One region of the Cetobacterium sp. 2G large genome, then DNA from elsewhere that is predicted to be linked to it. Evidence: riboswitches for the same ligand, from Rfam matches in the RefSeq annotation. Region 1 holds a riboswitch; the other holds the start of a gene.
What was found. A riboswitch is a leader RNA that binds a small molecule or an ion and turns the genes downstream of it on or off. The one in region 1 is predicted to bind lysine.

Region 1 (3,849 bases):
GCTACAACCCATAAGTTTAATCCTTTTTCTATGCTAAAATCTTTTCTTAAACGCCCCACATAAACTTCATCCGTTCCATTAGCTTCAGTAGCTAATGGGTATCTATTATTTTTCACATCATCTTCAAGCACAATGCCTTTTGTTTCTCTAAATTTTGCTTTTAGTTCTTCTAAGTTCGCTTCTCTTTCTAACTCAACATTTATCGATATAGAATGTCCATTTAAAACTGGTACTCTAACACATGTTGCAGTTATTGGAAGATTTTTTTTATTTAAAATTTTACGAGTTTCATTTATCATTTTTTCTTCCTCTTTAGTATATCCATTCTCTAAAAAAGAATCTATATGTGGTAAACAATTATTAACTATTGGATGAGGATATGTTTTTGGTTCTTCTCCTTTTAATCCTCTTTGTAAATCCTCTATTCCTTTTATTCCACTTCCCGATACAGCTTGGTATGTTGAATACACAACTCTTTTTATACCATATAGCTCATCTATTACTTTTAATGGAACAACTGATTGAATCGTTGAACAATTTGGGTTAGCTATTATACCATTATTTTTAAATATATCCTCTGGATTTACTTCTGGCACTACTAGTGGAACATTTTCGTCCATTCTCCAAGCACTACTATTGTCAACTACTATTACACCTTTTTCACTTGCAATTGGAGCAAATTTCTTACTAATATCTCCTCCAGCTGAAAATAGTGCTATATCTATCTCTCTATCAAAACTATTTTCTGTAAGCTCCTCTATCACTAAAGTTTTCCCTTTAAAAATAACCTCTTTTCCAGCTGAACGAGCCGAAGCAAAAAGATATAAATTTTTTATTGGCAAATCTCTCTCCTCTAAAACTTTTAAAAAAGTTCCACCTACCAATCCGCTTGCTCCTACTATTGCTATATTATACATTTTAGTCCCTCCATTATATTGAAAATACTTCTGCTAATTTTTCTACTACTTTTATTGTATCAGATTCTTTTATAATTAACGAGATTGAAATTTCTGATGTAGTGCATTGATAAAATGATGAATCAATCTCTGCTAATACTTCAAAAACTTTTGCTGCTACGCCAAAATTGCTTATCATTCCTATTCCTACTAAAGATATTTTTACAACTCCTGTTCTTTTTGTAACCTCTATATCTGGAATCTCCTTAGCAATCTCCTCTAATGATCTATTTAAAAAGTGCTCATCTGTCAAAGGACAAGTAAATCCTATACTTCCCTTAACGTTTTCAACTTCATTTTGTGATATCATATCAACATTAACACTATGCTTAGCTAAATTATTAAAAATGATTGCTACATTTTTAGGAATTGCTAAAAAGTTTTCTAAATTTACCATTATAACATTTTTATTTATAGATATTCCTGTTACAGCTTTTTTTTCAATTATTTCACTATTATCACATATATATGTTCCTGTTTCAACTCCTAAAGTTTGTCCAACGTAAATCTTAACGCCATATTTTTTCCCTATTTCAACTGCTCTAGTCTCCATTACTCCTGCACCTAAATTTGCCATCTCCATCATCTCCTCGTATGAAATTTTTTCAAGTTTTTTAGCATTTTTATAAACTCTAGGGTCTACACCATATATTCCTGTAACATCTGTATATATCTCGCAATCGCACTTTAATGCTGCAGCTAAGGCAACTGCACTCGTATCAGATCCACCTCTTCCTAATGTTGTTATATCGCCATCTTCATTTACCCCTTGAAATCCAGCAACAATTACAATTTTTCCATCTTTTAAATGCTTTTCTATTCTATCAATTTTTATACTTTCGATTTTATTTTTAGTATGTGTTCCACCTGTTCTTATCCCTGCTTGAGCACCAGTTAAAGAGATAGCCTTACATCCAATTTCTTTTAATGCCATACTTAAAAGAGAGATTGATTTTTGCTCTCCTGTTGATAATAATGAATCAAGTTCTCTTACATCTGGAGTTTCTGAAATCTCTTTAGCTAATTTTATCAACTCATCTGTTGTTTTTCCCATAGCTGAAACTACAATTACAATTTCATCACCATATTTATAGTTTTTAGATATATCTTTAGCTATATCTTTTATTTTTTCTATTGTTGCAACTGAGCTTCCTCCAAATTTTTTTACTACTCTCATTAGTTCCTCCTTAGATGATTTTAATAATAAAAAAAGCGATAGTCAAAAAAATAACCATCGCTTAAAACTCTCATTTCAACTATGTTAGCTTAAAATAATCCACGATAGCACAACACCAATTTGGTGACAGTTACATAAATATTCTTTATGTACCCAGCTTAAATTTTTTAGTAGAAAAACTTAAACTTCGGCAAATTTTCCTTTTAACAAACATCTTTGATCTACTAATCTCAGTTTATTTACTAATAAAATTTGCAACCTCTATCAAAATATTAATTTAAGGCAGAATATCACATTTTTTTTCAAATGTCAAAAGTTTTTTCTTAAAAGTGCTTCTATTTTAATCGGTAATCCAAAAAGATTTATAAATCCTTCTGCATCTTTTTGATTATAAACACTATCTTTTTCAAAAGTTGAATACTCCTCTGAATATAATGTAAATGGAGATGTCGTTCCTGCTAAAATAATATTTCCTTTATATAATTTTAGCTTTACTTCCCCCGTCACGAACTCTTGAGTTACATCTACAAAAGCTGTTATAGCTTTTCTTAAAGTTGTAAACCATTGACCATTATAGACTAATTTTGAAAAATCATGTGATAGTTTTATTTTTTCTTGATACGTATCTTTATCTAAACACAATCTTTCTAATTCTTCATGAGCAAAAAATAAAATTGTTCCTCCTGGAGTTTCATAAACTCCTCTTGATTTCATTCCAACCAATCTATTTTCAACCATATCTAAAACACCAATCCCATGATTTCCACCAATTTTATTTAATTGTTTTATAATTTCTACTCCACTCATTTTTTCTCCATTTATTGCAACAGGAACTCCTTTTACAAATTCAATATTTATGTACTCAGATTTTTCATTTGCTACTTCTAGAGTCTTAACCCATTGTAAAACATTCTCATAGTTAGGCTCTTTTGAAGGACATTCTAAGTCAAACCCCTCATGACTTACATGAAATAAATTCTCATCTCTACTATAAGGAGATTTTTTATGAAATGGAAGTGTAATCCCATTTTTTTCTAGATATTCAATCTCTTCCTCTCTTGATTTAATATCCCAAATTCTCCAAGGAGCTATTATTTTCAAAGATGGATCCAAAGCTTTTATAGCTAATTCAAATCTTACTTGATCATTTCCCTTACCCGTTGCTCCATGAGCTATATATTTCGCCCCTTCTATATGGGCCACCTCAACTAAAGCTTTTCCAATAACTGGTCTTGCCATTGATGTTCCTAGTAAATATTTATTTTCATAAATAGCACCTGCTTTTAATGTTGGAAATATATATTCTTCTACAAATTCATGAACTTTATCTACCAAATAAAATTTACTTGCACCTGTTAAATATGCTTTTTCTTCAATTGCTTTAAAATCCTCTGTTTGTCCTACGTTTACTGCCACTGCAATAACATCATAATCATAATTCTCCTTCAGCCACGGAATTATAACTGATGTATCTAATCCTCCTGAATATGCTAAAATAACCTTTTCCTTCATCTCTCTCCTCCTAATTAAAATGTTTTATTATTAATTCATCATAAATACCCTCTGCTTTTATCTCTTCCAAAGCTTTATTTACTTTTTTAATAAGATTTTCATTATTTTTTTCTGCTGCTATTGCATATTTTTCAACTTCACTATCTATTTCTATTATTTTTAAACCTTTATTTTTTGCCACATAACTTTGAGCTGGAACTGAAT
Region 2 (3,849 bases), on a different contig from region 1:
TTACAGAGGCAATTAAGTTTTCATCAGTATGTGCATCACTATCTGTGGAGAAAATAGGTGGAAGAGAATCAATACCTGAATTAAAAGACGTATACGAGAGGATGGAAAAATGGCAAAGTACAGATTTCAAGATTTAGGATTAGTTAATACAAAAGAGATGTTTAGAAAGGCCAATGAAAAAGGGTATTCAATACCAGCTTTTAACTTCGCTAACTTAGAGCAATTAAAGGCGATACTGAATGCTTGTCATGAGGCTAATTCAGATGTTATTTTACAGATTTCAGAATCAGCAAGAAACTATATAGGTAAAGAAACTCTACCTCTTATGGTAAAGGGTGCTATTTTAGATTTAAGAGCTAAAGGTAGCAACATTGGAGTAGCTTTAAATTTAGATCATGGTAAGGACTATGATTTAATTAAGGATTGTTTAGATTATGGTTTTTCATCTGTTATGATAGATGCTTCTCACGAGGAGTTTTATAAGAATATTGAAAAGACTAGAGAGGTAGTTGATTTAGCGAAGGAGTACGACGCTTCAGTTGAGGGAGAGTTAGGAGTTCTATCTGGAATAGAGGATGAGATATCTTCTGATGAGAATAAGTTTACTAATCCTAAAGAGGTAGTTGAGTTTGTTCAAAAGACTGGTGTAGATTCACTAGCTATTGCCATTGGAACTGCTCATGGAGCACACAAATTTAAACCTGGGGAAGATCCAAAGTTAAGATTGGATATTCTTGAAAATATAAGAGAGGTTTTAGGAGAGTTCCCAATTGTTTTACATGGGTCATCTTCAGTTCCTGGAGAGTATATTGAAAAGTTTAGAGATAATGGTGGAATGATAAAAGATGCCATTGGAATCCCTGATTTAGAGTTAAAAAAGGCATCTAAATCTATAGTTACAAAGATAAATGTGGATACTGATGGAAGATTGGTATTTACAAGTACACTTTTAGAATACATGAAAAACAATCCTAAAGAGATGGACTTGAAAAAGTATTTAGGTGTACCTAAGAAGGCTATGGAAAGCTATTATTCTGAAAAGATAACGAGAGTATTTAAATAGAGAGATGTTGTAATTTTATAAAAAAAATTTGCTTTAAATTTTTTTGTGTGATATTATGTGTCTAATAAAAAATACAAAGGTAGAGGTTGCAGAGGACAAGAGTAAGTTGATGGAGCTAGACAAAGCTTTGAAGTCAGTTGAAAGGGGAATTTGCCGAAATAAAAATTCGTCAAAATTTTTATTGGGGATATAGAGAACATCTATATAACTGTCATTAGGTATCTAATGTTGTGCTATCCAAAGTTGTAAAACAATTTTCTTATATATCATATAGTGAAATTTTACAAAACTACCATAACTTTTTTGTGGTAGTTTTTTTTTATTAAAAAATGAAAAAAGGGGAAAATAATATGAGTTATTTAAGTAGGGTAAATGATGTTTTTAGTTTTTTAAATCCAATAACGGATGTTCTGTGGGAGTTTCCAAGAAACTTGGAGTTTTACAAAAATATCCCAATAATAGGTGAGTTTTCACTGGCTATTTTACTACTAATAGGGTGTGGACTATATTTCACACTGAAACTAAATTTTGTACAGATCAGATATTTTAAAAGAAGTGTGGATATTTTAAAGAGAAAAAATGAAACTAAAATTGGAATATCTCCAATGGCCTCTTTTCTACTAAGTAGTGCCACGAGAATTGGACCAGGAAACATAATGGGAGTAACAGGTGCTGTTTTAGCAGGAGGGCCTGGAGCACTATTTTGGATGTGGGTTAGTGCATTCTTTGGAATGGCAACATGTTTTGTAGAAGCTACTCTTTCTCAAATTTTTAAAGAAAAAAATGGAGATGATTATGTTGGAGGAATAGCTTACTATGGTAGAAGATTACTAAATAACAGTAAAGTTGTTGGTTTTATAATAGCTGTAGCATATATTTTTTATGCACTATTTACACTACCATCTCAAGTATTTCATATGTTTACAGCATTTGGATCAGTTGCTAGTCAAGTTACAGGAAGTGTTTATGCTAGAACAGATACTTTATATATTGTAATAGGTTTATTGATTATCTTAGTTACAACAATAATTATTTTTGGTGGAATTAGAAGAGTGGCACTAGCTACAGACTTTATAGTTCCAATAATGGCAGTGACATATTTTGTAATAGCACTGTTTTTAATAGGAATAAACTTAGACAAAGTTCCATACTTTTTTACAGCTGTATTTAGGGGAGCTTTTAGTCCTGAAGCTATCTTTGGAGGAGCTATGGGAATTGCACTGCAACAGGGTATAAAAAGAGGACTAATGTCTAATGAAGCTGGACAGGGAACTGTTACTATGGCAGCGGCGGCAGCAGATGCAAAGCACCCAGTTGAGCAAGGGTTTATTCAATCTTTTGGAGTTTTTGTAGATACCTTTGTAATTTGTACAATCTCTGGATTCTTAGTTATAATTGCTAATGTTTGGAATTTAGATGGGTTTGACTTTATGGCTTTAAGAAGTGATAAATTAGGTTACTTTATAACATCATTAAAGGTACTATCTCCAACAATGTTAGAGAAACCTATTCAGTTCTTAGTTGCTCTATGCTATGGAATGTTTGCTTTTTCAACTATCTTAGGAATGATAGCCTTTATAGAGGTTTCAGCAACAGAGATATCAAGAAACAAGGTTTTCCTAAATATTATGAAACTAATATCTTCACTAGTTTTCATACCTTTTGGAGTAGCATGTGTTTGGTCTGGAGCAGAGTTAGATAATATTTGGATAATAAGTGATTTAACAAATATCATGATGGTGTATATAAACGTACCTTTAATTATAATAGGGTTTAAATATAGTCAAATGGCCTTAAAGGACTATGAGGAAAAAGGGGGATTATTATGAAATTTTTAGGAACTATGAAAGATGTTAATGGAGTTTTAGAGATTGGTGGAGTTTTGGTAATGAAGCTACAGGAGGAGTATGGAACACCTCTTTACATATATGATTTAGAGCTTATGGAGAAAAAAATTACAGCTTTAAAAGAGGGATTTCATAGTGAGAAATTTAAAACAACGATTGTTTATGCTTCAAAAGCTTATCTGTCAAAAGGGATGGTTCAAGTAGTTGATAAAATGGGGTTAGATATAGACGCCGTTTCAGCAGGGGAACTACATACAATTTTATCTACAAAAATTAATCCTAAAAAGATTCATATGCATGGAAATAATAAATCATTAGAAGAGTTAGAGATGTGTGTAGGAAGTGAGATTGGAAGTATAATTTTAGATAATAGATTTGAGGCTAAAAGAGTTGCTGATGTTTGTAAAAGATTAGGTAAAAAAATAGATGTAATGTTAAGATTAAACATAGGAATAGATGCTCACACTCATGAGTATATAAAAACAGCAAAGCACACTTCTAAATTTGGAGAATCTATTTTTGATAAGGATATAGTGGAGATTGTAAGGGATATAGTAGCTCAAGATGAGCTAAATTTCTTAGGGTTTCACTGTCACATAGGGTCACAGATTTTTGATGAGTTAGCATTTTGTGAAGGTATAGAAACTATGGTTAAATTCACAAAGGAGATTTCAGAAAAATTAAATATAAAAATACCTGAGATAAACCTTGGTGGAGGGTTTGGAGTTAGATATACAGAAGAGGATACAGATGTAGATCTAAAAAAATTAATGAAAAAAATTGTGAAATCTTTAGAGGTGACTTTAGAGGTTGAAAACTTTAGTATTGAAAAGGTGTCAATAGAACCAGGGCGTTCGATAGTGGCTCAAGCTGGAAGTACTCTTTATACAGTGGGTGGGAAGAAGAAAACCTTTGGTGGAGAGAAGTATGTCTTTATAG

Region 2: linked by a shared signal. The riboswitch ahead of H5J23_RS01515 (sodium:alanine symporter family protein) and the one ahead of H5J23_RS05980 (aspartate kinase) in region 1 are both predicted to bind lysine.

Annotation. Positions count from the first base shown of each region.
Region 1 covers NZ_JACHTH010000005.1:660,804-664,652, reverse strand. The annotation lists gene H5J23_RS05985 (aspartate-semialdehyde dehydrogenase) at 1-917, opposite strand, end outside; gene H5J23_RS05980 (aspartate kinase) at 931-2,133, opposite strand; lysine riboswitch at 2,231-2,405, opposite strand; gene H5J23_RS05975 (argininosuccinate synthase) at 2,443-3,645, opposite strand; gene H5J23_RS05970 (basic amino acid ABC transporter substrate-binding protein) at 3,656-3,849, opposite strand, start outside.
Region 2 covers NZ_JACHTH010000003.1:46,695-50,543, reverse strand. The annotation lists gene H5J23_RS01525 (carbohydrate kinase family protein) at 1-137, shown strand, start outside; gene H5J23_RS01520 (ketose-bisphosphate aldolase) at 110-1,063, shown strand; lysine riboswitch at 1,136-1,307, shown strand; gene H5J23_RS01515 (sodium:alanine symporter family protein) at 1,414-2,892, shown strand; gene lysA (diaminopimelate decarboxylase) at 2,889-3,849, shown strand, end outside.